3 linked regions of the Undibacterium parvum genome follow. The main gene of each other region encodes a partner of the protein of the gene in region 2 in a complex. Links are inferred from orthologs where the notes say so. Each region holds a gene or a part of one and is shown on either strand. Other genes may lie near its edges. The genes, in order: smc, EJN92_RS20825 and scpB.

The links.
Region 1: the proteins of EJN92_RS20825 (region 2) and smc are in contact, whole or in part, in a crystal structure (PDB 3ZGX), measured with the Bacillus subtilis proteins. The link is inferred for Undibacterium parvum from one-to-one orthologs.
Region 3: EJN92_RS20825 (region 2) and scpB share a complex: the UniProt entries of both Bacillus subtilis proteins name them as parts of the cohesin-like complex. The link is inferred for Undibacterium parvum from one-to-one orthologs.

What each region holds. Positions count from the first base shown.
Region 1 is NZ_CP034464.1:4,477,912-4,490,056, reverse strand. What follows is about bases 4,349-8,397. They hold smc (chromosome segregation protein SMC), read right to left. Parts: upstream 8,074-8,397; coding sequence 4,549-8,073; downstream 4,349-4,548. Other genes in these bases: EJN92_RS19550 (cell division protein ZipA C-terminal FtsZ-binding domain-containing protein), read right to left, coding at 4,349-4,552. In the rest of the region: EJN92_RS19565 (PA4780 family RIO1-like protein kinase), read right to left, coding at 1-300; def (peptide deformylase), read right to left, coding at 817-1,350; NAD-dependent DNA ligase LigA, read right to left, coding at 1,408-3,477; more of EJN92_RS19550, read right to left, coding at 3,482-4,348; dapC (succinyldiaminopimelate transaminase), read left to right, coding at 8,465-9,685; dapD (2,3,4,5-tetrahydropyridine-2,6-dicarboxylate N-succinyltransferase), read left to right, coding at 9,738-10,565; EJN92_RS19530 (PilT/PilU family type 4a pilus ATPase), read left to right, coding at 10,624-11,760; EJN92_RS19525 (ArsC family reductase), read left to right, coding at 11,766-12,145. UniProt on the Bacillus subtilis protein: Required for chromosome condensation and partitioning.
Region 2 is NZ_CP034464.1:4,780,243-4,791,284, reverse strand. The notes cover bases 4,065-7,010. They hold EJN92_RS20825 (segregation and condensation protein A), read right to left. Parts: upstream 5,989-7,010; coding sequence 5,140-5,988; downstream 4,065-5,139. Other genes in these bases: EJN92_RS20815 (LOG family protein), read right to left, coding at 6,469-7,010; EJN92_RS20820 (DUF3460 family protein), read right to left, coding at 6,008-6,217; panC (pantoate--beta-alanine ligase), read right to left, coding at 4,242-5,093; EJN92_RS20835 (cobalamin-binding protein), read right to left, coding at 4,065-4,242. Also shown: EJN92_RS20855 (TonB-dependent siderophore receptor), read right to left, coding at 1-539; EJN92_RS20850 (hypothetical protein), read left to right, coding at 955-1,398; EamA family transporter RarD, read right to left, coding at 1,446-2,321; EJN92_RS20840 (M90 family metallopeptidase), read left to right, coding at 2,528-3,352; more of EJN92_RS20835, read right to left, coding at 3,355-4,064; more of EJN92_RS20815, read right to left, coding at 7,011-7,050; EJN92_RS20810 (TetR/AcrR family transcriptional regulator), read right to left, coding at 7,063-7,731; EJN92_RS20805 (RDD family protein), read right to left, coding at 7,945-8,457; EJN92_RS20800 (DUF3106 domain-containing protein), read right to left, coding at 8,461-9,174; EJN92_RS20795 (DUF3619 family protein), read right to left, coding at 9,177-9,593; EJN92_RS20790 (RNA polymerase sigma factor), read right to left, coding at 9,590-10,159; EJN92_RS20785 (acetolactate synthase 3 catalytic subunit), read left to right, coding at 10,724-11,042. UniProt on the Bacillus subtilis protein: Participates in chromosomal partition during cell division. May act via the formation of a condensin-like complex containing Smc and ScpB that pull DNA away from mid-cell into both cell halves.
Region 3 is NZ_CP034464.1:686,764-690,004, forward strand. What follows is about bases 486-3,241. They hold scpB (SMC-Scp complex subunit ScpB), read right to left. Parts: upstream 2,401-3,241; coding sequence 1,570-2,400; downstream 486-1,569. Other genes in these bases: EJN92_RS03030 (pseudouridine synthase), read right to left, coding at 486-1,570; EJN92_RS03045 (NUDIX hydrolase), read left to right, coding at 2,931-3,241. In the rest of the region: more of EJN92_RS03030, read right to left, coding at 1-485. UniProt on the Bacillus subtilis protein: Participates in chromosomal partition during cell division. May act via the formation of a condensin-like complex containing Smc and ScpA that pull DNA away from mid-cell into both cell halves.

The sequences.
Region 1 (12,145 bases), 300 kb from region 2 along the record:
CCGATACAGGGCATCGACCTCGGCGTTTTGCCATGCCTCTTCTTGCATCTTGCGACCGTAACGCGTGCCCTTCTCCATAGCGCGCGCTTGCCGGCTATTCTTTACTTTGCGACCCTCTTGATACGATGCAGCTTGATGAAAACTACGTTGATTGGCTTCTTTATAGACTTTTGCGCAGCGTATTTCTTCCCCACAGCGCACCACATACACGGTCGCCTCTTTGCCGCTCATGAGCTGGCGTAACACATCGTCGACCAAGCCCTCTTCTACCAGTGGTTGTATTCTTTTTGGTGTTTTCATTGAGTACGAAAGAGTTTGAATTTCTAAATTAATTTGTAAAACGAACGGCAAGTATCAGACTAGTCCAAAGAAATATCTCTAGTAGATAAAATCTAAACAAGCATCACTATGGCATTATTGATCTAACATGTAAAACATCTAAGGACGAATAGTAGCAAGATACTTAGCAAGATACGTCGCAAGATTCACGCCTGGCTGTAGACTTGATCGATAACTGCTCTATAATATGTGGGTATGTTAGCGACAACATCGTTATTCACTTCACCTACCGGAGCAAAATCATGAGCAAAGCCCAAGACAGTAAAAAAGCGGTAAAAAAAGAACCAGCAAAATCACCGAAAGAGAAAAAAGAAGCGAAGAAACTGAAAAAAGAAGCGACTAAGCATCAATAGTCTGTTTCAGTAGTCCACATCAGTAGCTCACATCAATCGGCTCACAGTGACTCGTATTAAGTGTGCTGCTTAAGCACAAACTTTCACGAGTCCTATTTCCTGTTGCGGAAAACGCTAATTTGCCCTAATCGTCTTGATTAGGGTCCATCTCAGGAAATAGCACTTCGGTGTAGCCAAATTGGCTTAAGTCTCTGATACGCATAGGGTATAACTTGCCATCGAGATGATCACATTCATGCTGTACCACCCGAGAATGAAACCCATCGACATCACGGCAGATACTCTCGCCGTACTGATTAAATCCCTGGTAGCGTAATTTACTCCAACGTGGCACCAAGCCGCGCATGCCAGGCACAGAAAGACAGCCTTCCCAAGCCTCATCGATCTCTTCCGACAGCGGCGTCAGCACAGGATTAATTAAGACAGTTTCAGGGACAGTAGGCGCATCTGGGTAGCGTTGATTATTCTTAAAACCAAAAATAACCAGGCGTAAATCCACTCCAATTTGTGGCGCAGCTAAACCGGCGCCGCTGGCATGTTCCATAGTTTCGAACATATCTGCGATCAATGCCAATAACTCTGGCGTATTGAATTCCAAAACAGGCTGCGCCACTCGCAGCAGCCGCGCATCGCCCATTTTCAGTATTGGATAGATCATAATAATTACTTTCCGAGCTTAACGAGGTTAAAAGATATACAGTAAAGCAGTGGCATATTACTCCTCTAATGCTGGACTGCAGAGCAGCAGCAACTCGGCTTCTGTCAATACACTGATATTTAGTTCTCTTGCCTTTACTAGCTTACTACCAGCATCATCACCAGCGACCACATAACTGGTTTTTTTTGACACCGAGCCTGCCACTTTTCCGCCGTTTTTCTCTATCAATCCGCTCGCTTGCTCGCGACTTAAATTCGGTAAGCTACCGGTTAAGACCAAGGTTTTGCCTAATAAGGGCAAGTTACTATCATTGGTTGGAGTGACTGTCGGCCAATGCACGCCAGAGGCAATTAATTGCCTGACGATGTCCACATTTTGCTGATCTGAGAAAAATAGCAAAAGCGACTTTGCCACCACCGGACCAACTTCAGGAACATTCAATAATTGCTCTTCGTTGGCAGCCATGAGCTTATCAATATCGGCAAAACTAAGTGCAAGATCTTTTGCCGTCGTCTCACCAACGTGGCGTATGCCTAATGCATAAATAAAGCGGCCCAGGCTAGTCAATTTCGAATTTTCTAGTGCCGCCAGAATATTTGCAGCCGACTTCTCTGCCATTCTGTCCATTTTGAACAAGCTGGCAGTATCCAATTTATACAGATCAGCAGCAGTTGTGACCAACTGTTTGTCTACCAATTGCTCTATCAATTGCTCGCCCACACCATCGATGTTCATCGCTTTGCGCGAGGCAAAATGAAACAAAGCCCCCTTCTTTTGGGCGGCACATTTAAGCCAGCCACCCGAACAGCGAGCGATGGCCTCATCTTCAAGCTTGACGATAGCCGATCCACAGATAGGACAGACTGTTGGCATGACAAACATCGTTGCATGTGCGGGGCGACTATCGAGGATACTTGCGACTACTTCAGGAATGACATCTCCAGCCCGTCGAACGCTCACGGTGTCGCCTATGCGTATGTCTTTTCTGAGTATTTCTTCTTCATTATGCAAGGTCGCATTGGTCACCGTGACACCGCCGACAAACACTGGAGCCAGTCTAGCCACAGGCGTGATCGCACCAGTTCTACCGACTTGCACCTCAATATCCAAGACCGTGGTTAAGGCTTCTTGCGCCGGGAATTTATGCGCAATCGCAAAGCGTGGTGCCCTAGAAACGAACCCCAACTTTCCCTGCTCTGAAAACGCATTAACTTTGTACACCACCCCATCGATCTCGTAAGCTAAGGCACTGCGTTTTTGCTGGACCTGTTCATAAAACGCTAGCAAGCCAGAGGCGCCGCGGACCACCGCATTTTCCTCGCACACAGGGATGCCCAAAGTACGATACCAGTCGAGTAAATCGCGATGTGATGCAGGTAAGTCGGCAGCTCCAAGCGCGCCTATCCCATAGGCAAAAAAACTCAGACTGCGTTGCGAGGTAATCTTAGAATCTAGTTGACGCAAACTACCCGCCGCCGCATTGCGTGGATTAGCAAATTCTTTGGCGCCAGCGTCGCGTTGACGCTGATTTAAGCGATCGAAGTCCGCTTTAAACATCAACACTTCACCACGCACATCCAAGACTGCTGGCGGATGTGCGGTATTGAGACGCAGTGGAATACTGCGTATGGTGCGAATATTCTCGGTCACATCTTCGCCGGTATACCCGTCGCCACGTGTTGCGGCTTGGCTAAACACACCATCGATGTAACGCAAATTAATGGCTAAGCCATCGAATTTTAAATCTATCGCATATTCCAGCTCTTCTGACGTCGCCAAACCCTCTTTGGCGCGTTTATCGAAGGCCAAAATATCGTCCGCCTCAAAGCCATTATTCAAAGACAGCATAGGCACCGCATGTTGCACTTGACTAAATTCTGGCAATGCTATGCCACCGACACGTTGTGTCGGCGTATCTTTGGTAATTAACTCAGGATGCTGCGCTTCTAATGTCTGCAGTTCTAAGAACAGCGCATCGTAATGCGCGTCTGGGACTAGCGGCGCATCTGCGACGTAATAGGCATGCGCATGGCGATTTATTTCCTGGCGCAAATACTCGGCGCGAATAGTAAGCTTACTGAATAACTCATCGGCAGTTTCGGATGCCTTAAAAAAATCATCTTGCATACGGCTAACTGAACAAACGTTGTGCGCGTACAGAACCGGCCGGTATCTGCGACTCTGCCATTGCAGTATAGAATTCACTGACTTGCTCAGCGATTTCATCGAGTGCGGCTTTCGAGATTGCTTGATTCCCATCATCCACGACGGTGCCGCCCAACCTCGCCGACAGTGATCTGGCACAGGCCGACATAGCACCAAAGCCATCTCTATCTGGCGCCACGCATGGGACGTCGAGTAATAAGGTCAAACGTGAAGTGAGACTTTCGCTCATGCTGACATTGGTCGATAAACTAAATAGTACGCCACCATCACCATCAGGCATGACCAAACGCCCATCAGGTCGCACATCGAAACCTTGCTTCTCTAAAGCCGCCAGTAAAGTATTAATTGCCCAAGGTGCACCGTTGGATAAGATATTTACGCTTAACTGTGCATCATGTTCGGATACGAATTGATGCAAATCTCGCGCCGTCGCCATGACTTGATTCATGTCGGGTATGTCTGAATGGGCATTCAATCTATCAGCGATCTCGCGCAATTTACTGACAAATTCAGAATATTCGAGTTCGTTCAAAGGGCCGGCCCGACTCACCATGCGCACACCTGCAAACAAGGCAGTGAAGACCCCGCCATGCGCGATTTCTTCGCGTTCACCGTCGTGACCCAAACCAATAAAATGCACCGGCTTTTTACCTACGTAGCGCAAAGAGCTGATTTCAGCGAGGAGTTTCTCGCCGCGCATAGGCGCATCGAATTCTAAGGGGATGATGCAATCGATCAGTTCATCAACTGCCAAGTCTTTTTCTTGGCGCGTAGTTGGCTGTGCTGTTGCGCGGGAAACCGGCTCACCAGGTTCTTGTTCTGCGTTTACATCTTGCTCCATATGGGGTTCGTGTCGCACATGGACTTCGGATGGAGCCGATGCTAGATCGGCATTCATCAAAACGTCGTCATGTGAGCCAGAAAAGGCCTGATCCACACTTTTTTTCGCTTTATATTCCTGCCACTTGTTAAATATAAGCACACCAACTACAAAGGTGCCGCCCATCGCCACTAAACCTAATTGAAAATCTGTCATGCTGCCTGTACCTCACCGACTAAATGTGCGGCAGATTCCATATCCACCGCAACGATACGAGAAACTCCCTGTTCTTGCATGGTGACGCCTATCAACTGCTGCGCCATTTCCATCGCAATTTTATTGTGAGAGATAAACAAAAATTGTGTGTTCTTAGCCATACGTTTTACCATATTACAGAATCGTTCCGTATTAGAATCATCCAAAGGCGCATCGACCTCATCCAACAGGCAAAATGGTGCCGGATTTAATTGGAACATAGAAAACACCAAGGCGGTTGCTGTCAGGGCTTTTTCGCCACCAGAAAGCAAATGGATAGTAGCGTTTTTCTTGCCTGGAGGTTGCGCCATCACCTGTACACCTGAATCAAGTATTTCGTCACCTGTCATGATCAATTTCGCCTGCCCTCCTCCGAATAAAATCGGAAACAGTTCAGCAAAATGGTGGTTTACCTTATCAAAGGTGTCTTGCAGCAGATCGCGGGTTTCTATATCAATCTTATGAATCGCGTCTTGCAGTGTCGTAATGGCTTCGGTCAAATCGGCAAACTGCGCATCAAGAAAAGTTTTTCTTTCCTTGGCTTGCTGCAATTCATCCAGAGCTGCCATATTCACTGCGCCAAGCGCGGCAATTGCATTCGTTAATCGCGTCAGCTCACCCTGCAAATAGGACGCCTTCATTTCTGCATGAAGCTTCAATTCTAAAGCGGCTTCATCAACTTCAAAATTAGCTAATTGTTCCGCGTATTGTTCCTGATTAAGTCGGGCGGCCTGCTCTTTGAGTTGCAACTCCATGATACGTTCACGTTGTGGCTGGAAGCTACGTTCCAGCTGCATTTTGGCGTCTTCACTCTGACGCAGTTTTTGAGTCAACTGATCAAGTTCATGCCGTGCATCGGCCAAAACCCGTTCTTGATCACTGCGCTTATCCAGTAGCGATTGCAGCCCGGTTAAGGCAGCCTGATCATCCATAGACTCCAGTTCTAGCTTGCCTTGCTGCATAGTCGCAAACAATTGTCCGGCCTGCTCTACCGCGGTGGCGCTGCTGCGCTTGAGTTCATCGATTTTGTTGCGCTGGGTTTTTTCGGCGAAAGCGATCTCCTGCGCAGCCAATTCCAGATCGCGCAAACGCAAGCGTGCATCATTGAGTTTTTGCTCGTTTTCGAGATACAAGGTTTGACCATCCTCATGGGTTTCCTGTAACTCAGCCAATTCCATATCAAGCGTTTCGAATTTTTCTTCCGATTCAGCTCTGGCTTGCTGCTGATCACTTTCCTGCGCGGCTATCTCTGCCAAATCGCTGGATATTTGAGTACTCCTTTGATTGAAACGCTCTTGCACTTCCGTGAGCTTCATCAACTCAATTTGCTGCGCATGCAGCGATTGCGTCAGACTCGCCACTCTTTGCCTCAATTCTTGCAAAGATGAACTAGCTTGAGTGTGCAAGGACTCTGCGCGCACCACGCGGGTCCGCCCCTCATCGGCCAATAATTGCTGAGCGCGGCATTGCTTGCCTACATTTTCGATTTCCTGTTGACGTGCCAACACCCCATCTTGTTCAGAATCTGCAGCAAAAAAACGCACGCTGGTTTGACTAATGATATGCCCCTGCCTGGTAATGAAGCAGGCACCTAGCGGCAACTTTGCGCGCTCAGCAAAGGCAGCACTAAGGTCTTCCGCGATATACACTTGATGCAACCAGTCATTCATCAGGCTACGCAAGCCAGCTTCATTGAGTTGCAAGAGATCGACTAAAGCACGTAGACCCGGTTCAGGAACAAAAGGATTAGCGGTAATGACAGGCGAGTACAGTGCCAATTTAGCTGGCGGCGCGTCGTTAAAAAAAGCCTTCGCCCAATCTAAATTGGATACTTCCAATGCGCTGGTGCGTTCCCTGAGTATGGCTTCCAAGGCAGATTCCCAGCCAGCTTGAATATGCAATTTTTTCCATAACTTGGGTAGACTGGCCAATTCGTGCTTCTCTAACCACGGTTGCACCTTGCCTTGGCTCTGCACCTTTTCTTGCATTGATTTCAAAGCCATCAGGCGCGCATCAAGTTGGGCAAACTGCGCCGCGTCTTGATTGGTTTGCTGCTGCGCTGCGCGTCGCTCTTCTTCCAGTTGCGGTAGACGTTCTTGAGCTTCTTCTAATTGCATAGTCGCCTCTTCCAGCGACTGTTTCTTTTCTTCGACCTGCATTGCCATATTTTGCAAATGCGAAGTATCTGGCAGGGCCAAGCTTTGTTTCTCTTGCGCTAAACGTTCGCGTCTTGCGGCAAGTGTATTTAAGATACTCGATGCATTGCGTTGCTGTGCAGACTCTAACTCTATCTGCTGCTGGCATTGCATGATTTTAGCGCGCGACTCGGTAGTTTTAACTTGGGCGCTGCGCCAGATTTGCTCTAATTCCGGCAATTTATCGTTGTGCCGTTGAGCGATTTCCTGTGCTTGTTCAGAACGCAAGGCTAGCTCTTCCACCTGGATCTCTATTTCCGCCAAATCTTCGTGAAACTGCTCACCCTGACGCTGCCAGTGATCACGCTGCGCGGTTAAGGAGGCTAGTTGGGCCTGCAGGCGACTACGCGATTCAATTACAAATTTAATTTCAGCTTCGAGACTGCCAATTTCCGCATTGGTCTGGTATAGGTGGCCTTGAGCCTGATGCATCTTGTCGCCAACAGCATAATGCGCCTGACGCATGTGATCCAGCTCCAGCTCCACATGGCGCAGTTTGGCAGTTTGCTCTTCCAGGTCTAGCTGCGATTTTTCAATTTCAGCGAAATATTTTTGCTGTTCAGATGCAGCCTCTTTCTTACGCAGTAGCCAAAGCAGTTTCTGCTTCTCTTCCTGATCTGACTGCAAAGAATGATATTTATTTGCAACAGCCGCTTGCGCCTCAAGCTTTTCCAGATTGGCATTGAGCTCGCGCAAAATATCCTCTACCCTAACCAGGTTCTCATTGGTATCTTGTATGCGATTCTCAGTTTCTCGACGCCGTTCTTTATAGCGTGAAACGCCAGCCGCTTCCTCCAGGAAAATACGTAATTCTTCTGGTCTGGCTTCAATGATCCGCGAAATCATACCCTGACCAATGATCGCGTACGCGCGCGGACCTAAGCCTGTACCTAGAAAAATATCCTGAATGTCACGTCGACGTACCGGTTGACCATTGATGTAATAGGTAGAGGTGCCGTCTCTGGTTAAAGTGCGTTTAACGGCGATCTCCGCATATTGTCCCCATTGCCCCGCTGCCTTACCCAAACTATTGTCAAAAACTAGCTCAACCGAGGCGCGCCCTGCCGGTTTTCTATGAGTAGATCCGTTGAAAATAACGTCTTGCATCGATTCGCCGCGCAATTCTGAAGCTTTTGACTCACCCAAAACCCAACGCACCGCATCAATAATATTCGATTTACCGCAACCATTCGGACCGACCACGCCGACTAACTGTCCTGGCACCTGAAAATTGGTGGCATCCACAAAGGACTTGAATCCGGATAATTTAAGAGAAGATAAGCGCACGTTATTTAGATTTATGGTCTTTTAAAATAGATGTCAGAAAAAGTCATCTCAATATTTCAGATATTCAAGCTTGTTGCCGCTAGCATTTAGGCGTTTTGAATCAGCTGAAGCTAGTAATAAGCATAAGTATCATATCATTTTGAAGCCTATGATTTTTCATTTTCGACGCTTTTTAAGCGCATCTAAAAAACTTCGAGCAAACTTCTAGCTAAGCAGCTTCACTGCTACGGAGGCGGTATAATACGATAAATACCCCCTAAAAAGATAAGAGTGCTGCTACCACAAATGGCGAGCCATGATTATCGATTGCCAGATCTTGTTTTTTATTTCCACTTATTCTTAATCAACAATTGTTCTTGCTCTTGCAGTGAACTCCTTATTGAAGCCTTCAGTGAATCCTTTTCTCAATAAACTGCAACCCTATCCGTTTGAAAAACTCAAACAACTGTTCGCCGGGATTACCCCAAATCCCGCCTACAAAGCGATTAGCCTAGGCTTGGGCGAGCCCAAGCACCCTACCCCCTCGTTTATTCGAAATGCCCTCACTGAACACTTAGATGGCTTGGCGAGTTACCCGTCCACTGCTGGTATAGATGGTCTGCGACAGGCTATTTCAGCCTGGCTGGCGCGTCGCTATGGCATTCCTGCTTTGAACCCAGCTACCGAAATTTTACCGGTCAACGGTTCGCGCGAAGCCCTGTTTTCTTTGGCTCAGACGATAATCGACCCAAATAAAAATCAGCACGGGACGCCTTTGGTTCTGTGCCCTAATCCCTTTTATCAAATCTATGAAGGCGCTGCGTATTTGGCGGGCGCCGAGCCGTATTTCGCGAATGCTGATCCGGCACGCAATTTCGCACCCGACTATCAAAGCATTCCAGAAGAAATCTGGCAGCGGGTGCAACTGCTGTATATCTGCTCTCCTGGCAATCCAACCGGTGCCGTATTAAATCTACAGGACTGGGAGGAGCTTTTCCTTTTATCTGATCGCTATGGTTTTGTGATCGCCGCGGACGAATGTTACTCAGAGATTTATTTCAATGATGAGGCACCTTTGGGCAGTTTGCAGGCTGCACGTATGCTTGGGCGCGACAACTACCCACGTTTGATAACACTATCTAGCCTCTCCAAGCGCTCTAATGTCCCTGGTATGCGTTCGGGTTTTGTGGCTGGCGATGCGGCGATCATTAAACAATTCCTTTTATATCGGACTTATCATGGCAGTGCCATGTGTCCTAGTATACAATCGGCATCTATTGCCGCATGGAACGACGAGCAGCACGTGCAGGAAAATCGCGCGCTTTACGTCAAGAAGTTTGCTCAGGTCACGCCCTTACTCCAGGAAGTGCTTGATGTTAAGCTACCCGATGCGGCTTTTTATCTGTGGGCCAGAGTCGATAAACTAGTGACTATTTCGGATACCGAGTTCGCTAGAAGACTGTATCAAGAGTTTAATGTGACGGTACTGCCGGGCAGCTATTTAGCACGCGATGCGCATGGCATCAATCCGGGCGAAAATCGCATACGTATGGCCCTTGTGGCTGAAGTAGAAGAGTGCATGGAAGCGGCGCAACGCATAGTGGCCTTCACCAAAAATTTAGCTGCAAAATAAAGCAATTTAGAATTCAAAACCATTTCATTTAATTTTTTAGTTGACTACATATATGACACAACAATTACAGCAAATTATCGATCAAGCTTGGGTAGATCGCGCCAATTTCTCACCAAAATCCGCACCAGCAGAATTGCGTGAAACCGTCGCCCACGTACTTACACAGTTAGACAGTGGCATTTTGCGCGTAGCGCAAAAAATAGACGGCGCATGGCAAGTTAATCAATGGATTAAAAAAGCTGTTTTACTTTCATTTCGTCTCGAAGATAACATCGTCATGCCATCAGGCGAGCACATGCAGTTCTACGACAAAGTCCCGACTAAATTTGCCAATTACACTGCCGAAGATTTCGCCCGCGGTGGCTTTCGCGTGGTACCACCGGCAGTTGCCCGTCGCGGCAGTTTCATCGCTAAAAATGTAGTTCTGATGCCGTCCTATGTCAACATCGGTGCTTACGTCGATGAAGGCGCTATGGTCGATACTTGGGCCACCGTTGGCTCTTGCGCGCAAATTGGTAAGAACGTCCATTTATCTGGTGGTGTTGGTATCGGTGGCGTATTGGAACCTATGCAAGCGAACCCAACCATCATTGAAGACAATTGCTTTATCGGTGCCCGTTCTGAGGTAGTCGAAGGAGTTATCGTAGAAGAGAATTCCGTAATTTCTATGGGCGTCTACATTGGACAATCGACTAAAATTTACGATAGAGCTACTGGTGAAGTCAGTTACGGCCGCATTCCATCGGGTTCAGTAGTGGTGTCTGGTAATTTGCCGTCTGCAGATGGCAAATACAGCCTGTATTGTGCGGTCATTGTAAAACGCGTTGATGCACAGACTCGCTCTAAAACCAGTATCAATGAACTACTGCGCGGCGTATAAGCGACAGACTCTCTGCAACCACAGTATTTAGTTTGAAAAAATAGGATAGGAAAACATTATGGCCATGGATCGCTTATTTCAGTTAATGAAAGAAAAACATGCATCTGACATGTTTTTCGCCATCAATTCTCCTATCCATCTCAAACTCAATGGCAATCTTTTGCCTATCAATCAGCAAAAACTTGATCAGGCGGGGATACTCTCGCTACTCAATGAGGTTGTCTCGCCCGAGCACATGGAAATTTTGGAGCGAGACAATGAGCTCAATGTCGGTATCGGCGCACCAGGCATAGGCCGTTTCCGTTTATCAGCATTTCGTCAGCGTGGTTCTATATCGGCAGTATTTCGTTTTGTGCCGGGACATATCCCGGCATTAAATACACTCAATTTGCCGCCGGTACTGACAGAGTTAATCATGGAAAAACGCGGCCTGATTTTATTGGTTGGCGCCACTGGTTCGGGTAAGTCAACCACGATCGCGTCTATGCTTGATTATCGCAATGAAGTGCGAACCGGGCATATTTTGACACTGGAAGACCCGATTGAGTATTTGTTTAAGAGCAAAAAATCGATCGTTAATCAGCGCGAGATAGGTACCGATTCCGAAAGCTTAAAAACCGCCCTCAGGAACTCGCTGCGGCAAGCCCCAGATTGCATCTTGATCGGTGAGATTCGAGACCTTGACACCATGTTGGCGGCGATTGCCTATGCCCAATCTGGCCATTTGGTACTTGCCACTTTGCATGCAAATAATAGTTATCAGGCCTTGAATCGCATCATCAGCTTTTTCCCTATGGAAAATCGCGGCGCATTGCTACTCGATTTATCCTCTTCGATACGCGCCATTATTTCGCAGCGTTTAGTGAAATCGACGGACGGTGGGCGCTGTGCTGCGGTTGAAATCATGCTTAACACGCGTTACGTCGCTGAGTTGATAGAACAAGGCGACATTTTTCAAATTAAAGAGGCAATCGAAAAAAGTCTGTCGCCAGGCTCACAGACTTTCGAGCGCGCTTTAATGCAACTGATCAAAGATGGCTTAATCAGCCAGGAAGAAGGTTTGGCCAATGCAGATTCAGCGAATAATTTGCTATGGCTACTCAATAACGAAGTAGTGCAAGCACCTGTGGAAGCAGAGCCTGAGCCAGAAAAAACTGATGAGGCATCATTCACCGAATTTACTCTGAACATGTAAGAACTATGCAAAGTACGCAGCAAATCACGCTCTATGGAATTCCCAATTGCGACACAGTAAAGAAAGCACGGGTCTGGCTACAAGAACATCAAGGCGATTTTGTGTTCCATGATTTTAAGAAGAACGGACTCGATCGCAGCACGGTCGAACAGTGGCTCACGCAAGTCGGACTCGATGTTCTGATTAATCGCAAGGGCACGACTTGGCGCGCATTGAGCGATGAGCAAAAAGCGAGCGCCACAGATACCGAACAGGCCATTTCCCTGATGCTGGCATCACCGTCCTTAATTAAGCGTCCGGTGTTGCACGTGACGTCAGGTGAAAACAATGGAATCCAAAGCATTAGCGTCGGTTTTTCGCCGGCACAATATCACTCTATTTTTAA
Region 2 (11,042 bases):
TCCAGTGTCGCTGAACGCAGTGCTGCAGCACTAGGGCGCTTGGTGAGGTAGTTCAAAATACCACCTGGAGTCGCAAAACCTGCCTGGAAGCCGGCTATGCCTTTTAATACTTCTATGCGTTCTTTATTCTCAAGCGGGATGGAGGCACCGCCTGGAATCGCAAAACCATCCTTGCGGTAACTCGATGCATTATCGAGCGCGAAGCCGCGGATGGAGAATTGTTCAGCGTAGCCCACAGCGTTATATGCGTCGTTGACGCTAGCATCGAATTTCATGGCATCGCTGGTTTGGCGTATGCGTAAATCCTGCATTTGTGCTAGTGTAAAAACGCTGACCGAGGCCGGTGTTTCGAGTAAAGTGGTCTCTATGAAACCGCCGGCTTTAGTGCTCCGCTCTTGCAGTTCACTCGCTTTGCTAGCTGTGATGATCACCTCTTGCAGAGATTGTTCTTTAGTTTGGGCGTATGCGGATGGCGCAAATACGAAGGCCTGTGCGATCGCTAAGGTAAGGACGGAACGACGATGATTTTGCTTAGACATGATGTGCTCTTTTTGTTGCGCGTGATTGCGAATATGGTCTGACTGGACCTTGCATGGCGCGGGAGCAAACAAAGAAGAATGAAGCACTTTGCGCTTCCCTTCGCTGGCATTATCCAGATCAGGTAGGAAGGGACTCTCTCACCCAAATTCGAAAAATAGCAGCACTCTAAAGTGCAGGCGTATTCCTCATAAATCCAGGACCCCTAGCGAGCGCGTACTTTATCACAAAAGCGAACTTGATTCTGACTGCTGTTCTTGACCTACAACAATGGCTGCCATCTTGCCAGGTGTGAGACTTGGTAAGCTAAGCATTCTTGTATACTGAGATCTATAATAGTACTGCTTGAGCCATAGCTTACAGCGTGATGTCAGAGTCAAAGTCAAAGTCAGAGTTGAAGTCGGAATTAGGTGTGGAATGAAAACCGTAAAAAACAGTACCGTGCAACATGCGCAAGGCGCTTTCAAGCAACATGGACGGGTAGATATGGCCTTGCGAGGCAAGACTATTTCGGTACAAGCTTGTGGGCCATTTAATCTGGAATTAATGAATGCTTTGGTGGCACTTGAGGGGGAATTTCTCAGTAGCCATGTCGGACAAGGGCCATTCACCGAAATTGTCGAATTTTCAGGCAGCGTATTGGCGTCACCCGAGGTGATGGTGGGTCATGCGGAGCTGTTGAAAATGTTAAAAGGGGCGGGTCTGGCGCATAAGGCGACCGCCTATGTTATCCCTGCGCATCTGGAAGGACTGGCCTTCATGCGGCCAGTAGCGATTAAAAATTATAGTGCGCTCGATTGGCCCTTCGCCATTTTTGATAATTTGGATGAAGCTAACTTATGGATACGCGACTTCGCTTAAGGCAGTTTTTTAATCGACATGCCGTGTTTCTTGCTGTCGTGACGAGTTCATTTTCTCGCTAAATACGTATTTCTAATACCTTCGAAAGAATACAGCGCTAAGCCTAGCCATATTGCAAGAAAGCCCATGAGTCGTGCTGAACCAAACGATTCATTATAGAGATAGACACCGAGTATCAATTGTATCGTGGGTGAAATGTATTGTAAGACGCCTAGGGTCGCCATAGGAATGCGTCTGGCAGCTGTGGCAAATAGGAGTAGGGGAATGGCGGTGATAGGGCCCGCCGCCAATAATAACCAGCGGGCGCTATCGCTACTTGTTAGGTAGCTGGTTTGACCTTGATCGCTTAGCCAAAGTAAATAGCCTAGTGCAAACGGAAAGAGCAGGGCTGTTTCCAGGGATAATCCTTCCAATGCGCCTAGGGCCGCGGTTTTTCTTAGTAGGCCGTAAGTACCAAAAGACAGTGCAAGTGCTAAGCCTATCCAGGGTGGATGACCGGTTTGCCATGCCAACCACGCGACGCCAGCAGCGGCGAAACCTAGTGCCACACTTTGTAAGCGCGGCAATCGCTCATGTAGGAACGCATAGCCAAGTAGCACGCTCACTAAGGGGGTGATGAAATATCCGAGGCTAGCGTCGATTACTCTTCCATTGTTAATCGCCCAGATGTAAATGAACCAGTTAATCGAGAGTAGTAGCGCGCTTGCGCCGAAGCCTGCTATCAATTTTGGCGTGCGAAGCACTAGTCGCACCCATGCCCATTGATTACGCCAGCTTAAAATAGCAAGTAAAAAGACTAAAGAAAATAACATCCTGTAGAGCAGGATTTCTATTGGAGAAATTTCATGCAGGGCTTTAAAGTAGATTGGAAATAGACCCCAGGCTGAGTAGCACACTGTGGCGTAGAGTATTCCTTTGCGCATTTAATTCCATTAAAAAATTGCATTAAAAGAATTGATATTATCTCAGTTATCGGAATAGTCTGCTGAGTGCCGGATTATTATTGATATTCTAGTTTTAAGCCCCAATTATTGGATGTAAGCAAAGAGCGGCGCGGTGCTGTTTTGTCGTTCTGTCGCACCAAAGCTGACTTACTTAAAGTGAAGTGAACTGTAAGTCTGGACATATAATGGAACCAATAATGGCGCTGCTGTTGCTACTCTCGATAGGAATAGGTATATGCGTATTTTGGCCAGGATATCGCTTGCGACGTGCTATTGCTCATGCTTTTCCATCTCAATTTTCGAAAATATTAAGGCGAAATCTGCCTGTCTATTCTAGGATGCCAGTTGATTTGCAGTTGCAATTAAAACGACTGATTAAACAATTTTTACATCAAAAAAAATTTGTGGGTTGTGGCGGGCAAGTTATTACTGACGAGATCAGGGTAACGATAGCCGCCAAGGCCTGTATGTTATTGTTGAATCGTCCGACTGCCGTTTATCCAGGTTTGAAATTTGTTTTGGTTTATCCCACGGCATTCGTGGCCCCGCGCGTAGAAACTGGTCTGGGCGGTGGGGTCACGCATGCCAATCAAACTTTGTCTGGCGAATCTTGGAGTGATGGAAGAGTCATTCTGGCATGGGATCATGTGCGAAACGACGCAATAACATCAACCCAATTGTCTGACGGGCATGATGTGGTTTTACATGAGTTTGCGCATCAGCTCGATAGTGAGACAGGTGCGAGTAATGGTGTACCGTATTTATCAAACCGAGAGAGTTATCGACGTTGGTCTCAAATTTTCTCTATCGAATTTGAGGCATTGAAGAGCGCAGCCGCAACTAATCAATTTAGCGTTCTCGATCATTATGGGGCAAGTAATCCTGCAGAGTTTTTTGCGGTTGTTACCGAGGCGTTTTTTGAGAAAAGTATGGATTTAGCGCGTTTTCATCCAGAACTATTTGAGCAGGTCAGAGCCTATTACCAGGTCGATCCACGCCACTGGAATTAAGCTCACTTCGTTCTCGCGGTTTTTAAGTTTTTGCAAAGTTCCTCTGTGCCATCAAGTACCCTCGGGCCGGCACGATTTAACCAATCACCTTTAATTGTGTAAAGGTTTGCTTTGCTGACAGCGGATAATTTATTAAATTGCAGCCAATTTGACAGATTATCTTGTTGTTCTCCACTGGTGGTGATTATCACTTGGGGATCTGCTGCCAACACGGCCTCTATCGTAACGCTGGGACTAAGGTCTTTGAGGTCGCCAAAAATATTTACTCCACCACATAGGCTGATCGCCGAAGAGACCAAATGCTGGTTATTTAATGTCATTAAGGGCTTGCCCCACACTTGGTAAAAAACGCTGAGTTTTTTTTCAGAAGGTTTAAGCGCGTAAGTACTACGAAGTAGCTCTAGGCGATTTCGAAATCTATTCGCCGCAGCAACTCCGGTTTCATCAAGCCCAGTCAAGATAGATAGGCGCTCTAAAGAGCTGGCAAGCATTTCGAAACTACGCGGTTCACTCTCGAAGACCGGGATTTTAAGCCCGCGAAGTTTGTCTACAATCAGTTTAGCGTTGCCTGTGCCCCAGACCACGATTAAATCTGGTTTTAGCCTGATTAATCTCTCCAGATCTAGGGCGAAAATATTGCCTATGGGAGTAATTTTTTTTGCGGCCTCTGGATAGTCGCTGTAATCGCTGACGCCCACTATCAAGTGCCTGGCGCCCGCTTCAAACAGTAACTCTGTTGCGTGCGGTGCCAGGCTAATGATGCGCTTCGCTGGAGTCGCTAACTTTATTATGTGCTTAGCGTCATCTTGCACCGATACGCTGGCTGATGAACTATTTGTCGCTGAAAATAGACTTAATAGCAGCAGGCTGAAGCAAAAGACTTTTTGCATTAAATTTCCAAATTGTCGATCAAACGAGTATTGCCAAGTTTTGCCGCAGTCAAGACTACCAGTTCTGCATTTTTTTCCAGATCGGCGGCCGAGGGGGGCTGAAGATCATCGCGCTTACGAATCGAGACGTAATCGGGGTTCCAGTGACGCTGAGCGAGCTTGTTCATAGCTTTTTGCTCAATTGCGAGTAAATTCAAGTTGCCGTTTTCTCTGGCATTACGCACATCCGCGGCCACTTCATTCAGCGTCTGGTACAAGACGGGTGCTTCTTTGCGCTCGGCCTCTGATAGATAACCGTTGCGCGAGGAGAGTGCCAGACCGTCATCTGCGCGCCAAGTCTCAGCCGCGATGATTTCCGTAGGTAGGGCAAACTGTTTCGACATATTGCGGATGATCATCAATTGCTGATAATCTTTTTTTCCAAACACGGCAACCTTGGGTTGCACACATGAGAATAATTTCAATACGACGGTGGTGACCCCGGTGAAAAATCCCGGGCGAAACTCTCCTTCGAGCGTGTTTCCCAATTGATCCGGCGGTTGCACCCTATATTCTTGCGGCTCAGGATAGAGATCTTTCTCGGTCGGCGCAAACAAGACATACACGCCTTCTTTTTCGAGTTTTTCTACGTCAGCTTGAAAGCTACGCGGATACTTATCAAAATCTTCGTTTGGTCCAAACTGCAATCGATTAACAAAAATCGACGCAACGACAGGATCGCCATGTCTTCTGGCTAGGCGCATTAAAGAGAGATGACCTTCATGCAAATTGCCCATGGTAGGAACAAATGCAGTACGTAACTGACCACGCAATTGATCACGTAGTTCTTCGATTGAGGAAATTATTTTCATGTAAAACTTTTATGGATTAGAAACCTGAAACTTAAATAGAAATGCTTCAGTTTGGGGAGTAAGCTAAGCGAACATAAATAGGGGCAAAGGCTTCAGCCTGGGTGATCTCGATCAGCGTTTCTTTCGCTAGTTCGAGTAAGGCGACAAAATTCACCACTAAAACCGGCGCGCCTTTACTTGTGTCGAACAAGTCACAGAACTCCACAAATTTGCTGGACTGCAAGCGACGTAAGATACTACTCATGTGAGCACGTACCGAGAGTTCTTCTCGACTAATTTTATGATGAGCCACCAAGGTCGCCCGCTTGATAACATCTGCCCATGCAGCTTGTAGATCGGCAATTTCAACTTCTGGCCAATGTAGTACTGTATTTTGCTCAATAAAAACTTGAGAATGGAGAAAATCACGACCTAGCTGTGGAATGGTGTTGAGGTCGTAGGCCGCCAATTTCATTTGCTCGTATTCCAATAATCGACGTACCAGTGCTGCACGTGGATCATCAACCTCGTCTCCGGCGGTGCTTTTTTTACTCGGTAAGAGCATGCGTGATTTTATTTCTATCAGCATTGCTGCCATCAGTAAATATTCCGCTGCCAGTTCAAGATTGCTCTTTCGAATCTGCTCGACGTAAGTTAAATATTGCAAGGTGACTTGCGCCATTGGAATGTCGAGGATATTGAAATTTTGTTTGCGTATCAAATACAACAGCAGATCCAAAGGTCCTTCGAATGCTTCGAGAAATACTTCTAGAGCATCGGGTGGAATATATAGGTCATTTGGTAGTTTAAATAATGGCTCGCCATATAGCTTTGCAAATGCCAAACCATCGACAGTATCTGGCGTACTGTCTTTCTCACCTATTAAAGGCAAGTCGATTGCCGGCAAGGTTTGCATCTTGGCTAACTCTTAGCGCTTAGATTTTGGATTGGTAAACGTAAGCTGGTTGCTCTAGGCGGCTAGCATCATTGCGTTTTTGCGTGTCTAGATCGAGTGGGGCTTTATCCCAAAGGAGGGCGCGACCTTCACGTTGATTTTGTTCTAGGTGTGCGTTGTTTTGCTTCAATTGATTTATGAAGAGCGTGGCTTCGGATTCGTACAATTGAAATTGCTTAGAAAATTTCATGATTTGATAAACACTGAAAAGAAGATTTGAAGCCGCATTTTACTCTGTAAATACATCAAATCAGTGCTTGTGGCTGAATAACAGACATATTGTTTTCTGATGAACTCAACAAGTTGTGGAGAATGCGTAAAATGAAAGGATTCATATCGGGATAATGTAGTAGATTCAGTGATATTTTAATGGCCGTTTTGCTGAATGTAATACATTAATAGGGCGGGCTGAGTGGGTACGCTTGGGTGGTTTGTCACGCACTAACTGTCTTTCAGATGTAAGCCTTTTTTGATCTGGGTATAGTGAAAATTACTTAAACTTTGCAACAATAATTCGGGATCAGTTTCCTTGATGAGTAAATCCAATTGTTCAGATGCAAGAAATTTTGTTTTTACCGTGTGCTTTAAAAACTCTATCAATTGGTCGTAAAAACCGTTGATATTGAGTATTCCTAAGGGTTTGTTGTGTATGCCTAATTGTAGCCAAGTGAACATTTCAAATAACTCTTCCAGTGTTCCTATGCCTCCTGGGAGCGCAATGAAACCATCGGATAATTCAGACATTAATGCCTTGCGTTGATGCATGTTCTGAACGATGTGAAGTTTGCTTAACTGCGTGTGCCCAAGCTCTTTATCCATCAAGGCTTTCGGTATCACACCGATAACATGACCACCAAGTCGCAGAACTTCATCGGCGAGTATTCCCATTAAGCCTATACTGCCACCACCATACACCAAAGAAATTTGATGCGCGACTAGGACTCTTGCCAAGTCGCGCGCACCTGAAGCATAAATTTCAGATGCACCCGGCGACGAGCCGCAATATACGCAAATGGACTTCATTTGGAAATTTTATTACTGAGGTAATTTTTGCAAATATTCTTGAGAAAGTTTCTCAAATGCCGTTTTGGTCTCGCCGCGCAAATATGGGCTAATAAGCACGATCACTTGATAGCAACCGCGCGCCAGTGAATCGGACATTGTTTGCAATTCAGTATATTTTCTTGGATTTCTAACATACTCATACGAAAGCCAATAGGTGGCAACTACGACGATATTGGTCGCCAAAGCGTCAATATCCATATCAGTTCCTTCAAATTCACCGTCTAATCTCAATCCTATGCACAACTCTGAGGCAACTTTTGTTTTGTGGCTCAAGATCTGTTTGAAATTTAATTCTAGCTTGCGGTTGCGAGAAAGTAAGTCATTTAAGTCGCGATAGAAAAATCGGTAACGCCACACTAGCTCGAAAGTAAGGTGAAGGTAAGTCCAAATATCCTGGATATTGGCCTTGCGTCCCTCTGGGAAAGCGAGTTTTTTATTAATTTCAGCATCGAACTGTACGAAAATCGAATTAACGATATCATCTTTGTTTCTGAAATGATAGTAGAGATTACCTGGGGAGATATTCATTTCTTCGGCGATCACTGTCGTGGTGATATTTGGCTCGCCAAATTCGTTGAATAACCTCAGTGACAGTTCAAGTATGCGTTCTCTGGTGCGACGAGGAGCTTTGTGTTGCATGTCTATTCTCTTTATCAATCTATCGCGTCTTAATTCAAAAGTGAAAATCTTAAAATCAAGCTCGCGTTAGCGGGTGGAAGTGGACAAGGCCATGAGCAAATACGAGTATATTTCAGCGCTGGCAGATTGCTATTTCTATAGGATAACATTTTATGCTAAAAATGCAAAAAAACTACGGTGGCTGGATTGGCGTTTTTAGAGTGTTTCATCTGATTATTTTTCCGCGGATGTCGCATTGTCGATGATTAAACGTGTCTTCGCCAATTTATCATGTAGGAATTGCTTATCTTGATCAAAGTTCGCTGTAATTGCCCAGGCGATGGCCCCTACAAGAACTGCGACGATGCTGCTCCAGTTCTTAAGTTCAAACTGGTAAGCAATCGCCAGCCCTGGTATGAACCACATCCAAGCAAGGCAATAACGCACAATAGCTTTAATGATGGGGAGCTTGGACCTTTCACTATCGATGACGCGAATGTGCCAGGTTTTCATCGCCAAGGTTTGGCCGGTGCGACACCAAAAGTAAATAAAATAGACGCCGAAAATAAGAAATAACCAAAATTCTCTAGCGTATCTAAGTGTGGGCGTTGTACTGTTTTGTGTCGTAACATCAAACAGCAGTGTCGCAATAAATGCGACGCCAAATAGCAGCACGGCTTCATACAACATGCAGATTAATCGAGTGCCGATTTTCGGGGCTGAGAGTGATAATGATGGTTTTTTCAATGCTTATTTGGAAGCGGCTTGAGAGGCCGCAGCGCTGTTTGTTGTTGCAGGAGGTGTTGGAGTCGAGGTCGGAGTGCTTTGCTCGCCTGTTGAGGCAGTTTCCACGATAGGTGTGGCTAGAGGTGATGGCACTGGTTTCGGACTAGACTTGGCCGTAGGTGGTGGGCCAACGCGAATGGGCGCTAAAGGTTTGACTACCCTTTGCGATTCGGATGGAATATTCGTAATGCTTTTCTTGCTACTGACTTCGTTCGCCAACTGTTTTTTTTGTTCTTCACTAAGTTGCTGGTATTGTTGCCACTGCGCTGATTTTTGTTCGGGTTTTATCTGTGTGGTTTGAGCGAAATTTTCCCTCGCCTGCATGCGTTGCTCGGGGCTCAGTTTTACCCAGTCACGAATACGTTCTTGTACTCGAGTTTGCTCATCTGGTTTCATGTTTGGGTATTTTGCAGCTATTTCCAACCATTTTTTCTTGCGAACCTCATCGATTTTGTCCCACTCCGCTGATAACGGGGATAAAGCTAATTTTTGTTGTGGAGAGAGTGATGCCCAAAGCGGTTTGCTTGCAACCGTAGTTGAGTTCGGCGTAGTTGGCTTCTGCAATGCCGTAGCTGCGGGCAGACCATTAGTGGCAAGCACCGTAGAGGTGCCTGTCACTAACAATGAAAAAAGAAATAGTTGTAACTTAATGCTTAAATTCAGAGCGGGAAAACGCACGTTTATTCCTCAGACTTATTCAAGAAGGCGCGAAAACCGGTATCAAGATACGCATCAGGAGGCAACTCGTCCACAAGTACCGCTACATCGATCTCCGCCAGGTCAGTAATTCTTTGTTGTTGTTCGTATTCATAAATCCCAAAAAGTCCGATTACCAATACTAACAATGGAAACGCAATCCCCAGCTTACCGATTAAAGAACTTGGACCTTGAAACGAGAATCCAGAATTACCCGCTAGCACGCCACTAAAAGAACGCACAGCTACAGGAGCGGCTTGTTTTTTCTTAGACAATGCAATTTTACGTGCACTGGCTAGGCGCTCTAGTGCAGAATTTGGGATGTTTTCAGCTGATTCGTTCAGGGCTCGCCTTACTTTGTAGGCGAACTCGAGATCGTGGGTATCTTTTGTGTGGTTCATAAACGTATTCCTTTTGCTTTAAGCGATGCGGCTAATGCGTGCGTAGCTCTTGAGCAATGTGTTTTTACACTACCTTCGGAGCATCCCATTGCGGTGGCCGTTTCTGCCACATCCATGTCCTCCCAATAACGCATGAGGAAGGCTTCTCGTTGACGCGTAGGAAGTTTTTTTATTTCCTCATCAATAATATTCAATATTTGTTCTCGTTCTAGCTTGTCGGCAACTGATTCTGCGGCCTCAGAGCCTTCTTCCGATGCGAAGTTTTCTAGTAGATCAAAATTATCATCGTCTTGATTGTTTGGAGCAATATTCGAAAATAAACTAACCCAAGTGTTTCGAACTTTTTCTCTTCTGAAAAAATCTAATATGGTGTTTTGCAATATACGCTGAAAAAGCATGGGTAATTCGGCCGCTGGCTTGTCGCCATATTTTTCCGCAAGTTTTATCATCGCTTCCTGGACGATGTCCAGTGATGACTCCTCGTTGCGAACCATATAAAGGGCATGTTTGAAGGCGCGGCGTTCGACACCTTCCAGAAAACTTCCTAATTCTTTGTCTGTAGCCATGAGTTGGCGTTCGTATCCGAGATCTAAAGTGTTCTTTGTTTTAATACGGAAATCTTTTAAAGAAAGCCGATCTTTTTTGAGTCGACCTGTGCTTGTACTACTTATCAAATAGTCGCTAATGTAAAAATTTCGCCAATGCTAGCAAAATTATTCTTAGATGTCTTAACTTTTTATTTGGGCTAAGCCGTGGGTGCTTATTTTATGCAAGCTAATAGCGAATTTTTCTTGACCAAATTGCTGCAACGCAGTACCGTACGACTTCGCTCCAAGATCTTGGAGCAAAAAAATCGGTTTGATTTAGCTCATAATGCTAATTTCAGCTGGTTCGCTTTCATTAGCTGTTTGTTCTAACCCATGCCACAAGTGTGAGAAACATGTTGTAGCCAAGCTTGTAAACTGACTGAACGAGTCGCCTTTAAGCGCAATCTGGAACTATGTCCAACGGATGTACAAAGGATGGCGTGACCGCACAAAAAGGGATGTCAGCTGAGCGCTTGGTATTACAGTTTCGCTAGGAAAGAACATCCGATCAATCTCCTATGGACCTTGAAAGGAATACTTATTATGAGTTCAGAATTTACAGGCGCAGAAATTTTAGTTAAATGTCTGGCCGAAGAGGGTGTTGAGCATGTGTTCGGATATCCGGGCGGTGCGGTACTCTATATCTACGACGCAATTTACAATCAGGACAAGTTTCAACATATTCTTGTTCGTCATGAGCAGGCTGCGATTCACGCTGCCGATGCTTATTCCCGATCTTCTCAAAAAGTTGGCGTGGCGTTGGTGACCTCTGGTCCCGGTGTAACGAATGCCGTAACTGGTCTAGCGACAGCCTATATGGATTCAATTCCTATGGTGATCATTTCAGGTCAAGTTCCTAGTC
Region 3 (3,241 bases), 4.1 Mb from region 2 along the record:
CGGCGTCATTTCCAGTCGAATTACCATTGCGCTCATTACCAGAAGCATTACGCGAGTTGCCATATTCACCGCGCGGCGCAGATCCAAAAGTCTTCCCTTGTGGCTTGTCGTAAGGACGCCCAACCGGCTTATCAAAAGGATTCACATTGCGAGCAACATTACCTGTCTGACGATTACCCCTAGCCTTAGAATCAGACTTATCGCTGGAAGTTTTTTCGAGCCCACTAACCTTCAGCAAACTACGCACCGCATCCTCACCCAACTCATCCCAACGACCGCGCTTAAGGCCAGATGGCAAAGTCATTACGCCATAGCGTGTTCGTATCAAACGCGACACCGTCAAACCAACCGCCTCAAACATACGACGCACCTCACGATTACGACCTTCGCCAATGATCACGCGATACCACTTATTCACACCTTCACCACCGCCATCGGCGATTTTAGAGAATTGCGCCATTCCATCTTCCAACTCCACGCCGGCCAACAACTTCTGACGCATCCCTTCCTCCAACTCACCCAGCGTGCGCACTGCGTATTCACGTTCAATGCCGTAGCGCGGATGCATCAATCGGTTAGCCAAATCTCCTGAGGTTGTAAACAACAACAAGCCCTCAGTGTTGTAATCCAAACGACCAACCGCGAGCCACTTGCCGACCTTCATTTTAGGCAAGCTCTCGAAGACCGACTGACGTCCCTCAGGATCGCTAGTACTCACTATCTCACCAGCAGGCTTGTGATACACCAGTACGCGCGGCGGCTTACTACTTACCTTGCGCTGAATTAATTTACCGTTAATTTTAACTTGATCGTTAGGCAAAATGCGCTGACCGATGTGAGCAGGCTCGGAGTTAACCGACACACGCCCAGCCACAATCAACTCTTCCATCTCGCGACGGGAACCCAAACCCGCCTCAGCCAAGACCTTATGCAACTTAGGCGCATCATCATCCGCGGTCAGATCACGCCTAACCGGTTTAACATGGCGCGTCTTATCGTGCCTATCTTCAGCATTGACATCAAACGCGTCAGAAGTAACGAAAGAAAAAACATCATCAGCATTGTTGACCGAGGAACGAGCATCCTTACGAGCACCAGCTACCCCAGATGCTGGTCGCGACCTAGGGCCAGTTGCAGGTCGCGAAGCATTTTTTTCACCGTACACTGGACGATTGCGAGTCTCATTAGAACGACCACGCTCACCACGTTGAAATTCGGATGGAGCTGCCGCATCAGCGCCTGCAGATTCAGGTCTCGCCCTTGGCACACGAGCGCGCACCTCACTCACGACCACATCTGACGAAACCGCACCCAACTCCGGCGCATCAGGCGCAATAGACTTAGGTCGCGCCTGCCTTGGTTGTCGCGCCTTCTTTTCAGGCGCAGGGATTGAAGCCGCATCTAAAGGCGACGCTGCTGCGGCGACAGACTCGGAGGCATCCTCACGATTGGGCGCCCTACGCAGATTGCGCGGCCCTCTAACAGCGCGCTTTGCTGGCTTACCAGCAACACCATCATCCGAGTTCGTTGCAACATCGGCTTTTACTTCATCTGAATTATTTGTGTTCATTATCTTGATTCTGAGTTGAGATGAGTAGACACATCGGCATTATTATCCGCCTCTGACATCAATTCATTATTTGGTGCAGCTATCATCGCAACGTCATCCTCAAGTACATCATTGGCTGTCGCAATTTCAATTTCCGCATCAATTTGCATAGGAGCAGGATCAGCAAGCAAATCGCCCGCTATCCCCTGCACCGTTATTTTGTCACTAGAGTCAAGGCTGGGACTTTGCCCTTGCTCGTCAAACATATTCACTACCAAGGCACCAAGTTCAGAAGCAGATTTCTCAACTGAATTTTCTTGACCTATTTGCTGCAAAGGCGGCAACTGATCCAGCGATGCCAAACCGAGATCAGACAAAAATTGTTTGGTCGTCGCAAACAAAGCCGGTCGACCCGGCACATCCCTATGACCAACGCTCTCTATCCAACCGCGATCTTCCAGAGTCTTAATCATCTGAGAGGCGACAGTCACGCCACGAATTTCTTCTATATCACCGCGCGTCACTGGCTGGCGATAAGTAATAATTGCCAATGTTTCTAAGGTTGCCCTAGAATACTTGGGTGGTTTTTCTGGATTCAATCTATCGATATAAGCGCGCATTTCCGGTCGACTTTGAAAGCGCCAACCGGTCGATAAGCCAACCAATTCAATACCCTTATCCGACCAATCGCCACGCAGATCTTCCAACATGGATTTAATCGTATCCGCACCAACTGCAACTCCCTGACCATCCTCATCTTGAAATAACTTTTTCAAGGAATGTATGCTCAGTGGCTCATGCGCGCATAGCAGTGCGGTTTCGAGGACTCGCTTGGCCTCAGCTGTATTCATGCAAACTCTTTACACAGATGTTTTTGATCTCACGACGTAGCAACAGACTGAAAGTAGCACTATCAGCCCACACCAGCTCTTTAATTTTTGCAGCGCACCATACACGTGCATGCTCAGGGATCAGTCTGTCACTAAGGTTTGCCTAGCACATACATAAGCGCAAACAATTAAAAAAGACAGTCGATCAATTTAGTAGATACTAGATTGTAGTCCAGAATTTCGATATAGATAAAATTATATACGTGCGAGTAATAAAAAAGCCACGTTAATACGTGGCTTTTTTAATGAAACTGGTTGCGGGGGCAGGATTTGAACCTACGACCTTCGGGTTATGAGCCCGACGAGCTGCCAGACTGCTCCACCCCGCGTCTGATAAGTAGAACTATACATGAATTTGCTGCTTTGCGCAAATGCTTTATCACATTGCGAGATATTAGCGAGTGGAGTAATCAATGTAGAACTTAGATTCTCCAGACTTGCTGCGAACCAGTGCTACACTTTAGGCCTCCCTTTCGCCACCATCACGCACCATGAAATTTTGTCCCGAATGCGCCGCCCCCATCGTTCTTGAAATACCGGCTGACGATACCCGTGAACGCCACGTTTGCACGGCATGCAAGACCATCCACTATCAAAATCCCAAACTGGTAGTGGGATCAATCCCGGTATGGGAGCAAGATGGCGCGATCAAGATACTATTATGCAAGCGCGCCATACAACCACGCTATGGTTATTGGACGCTGCCAGCTGGCTTCATGGAGAACGACGAAACCACCAGTCAGGCAGCGCAAAGGGAAACCGAAGAAGAAGCCGGTGCAAACATCGCCCTGCATGAATTATT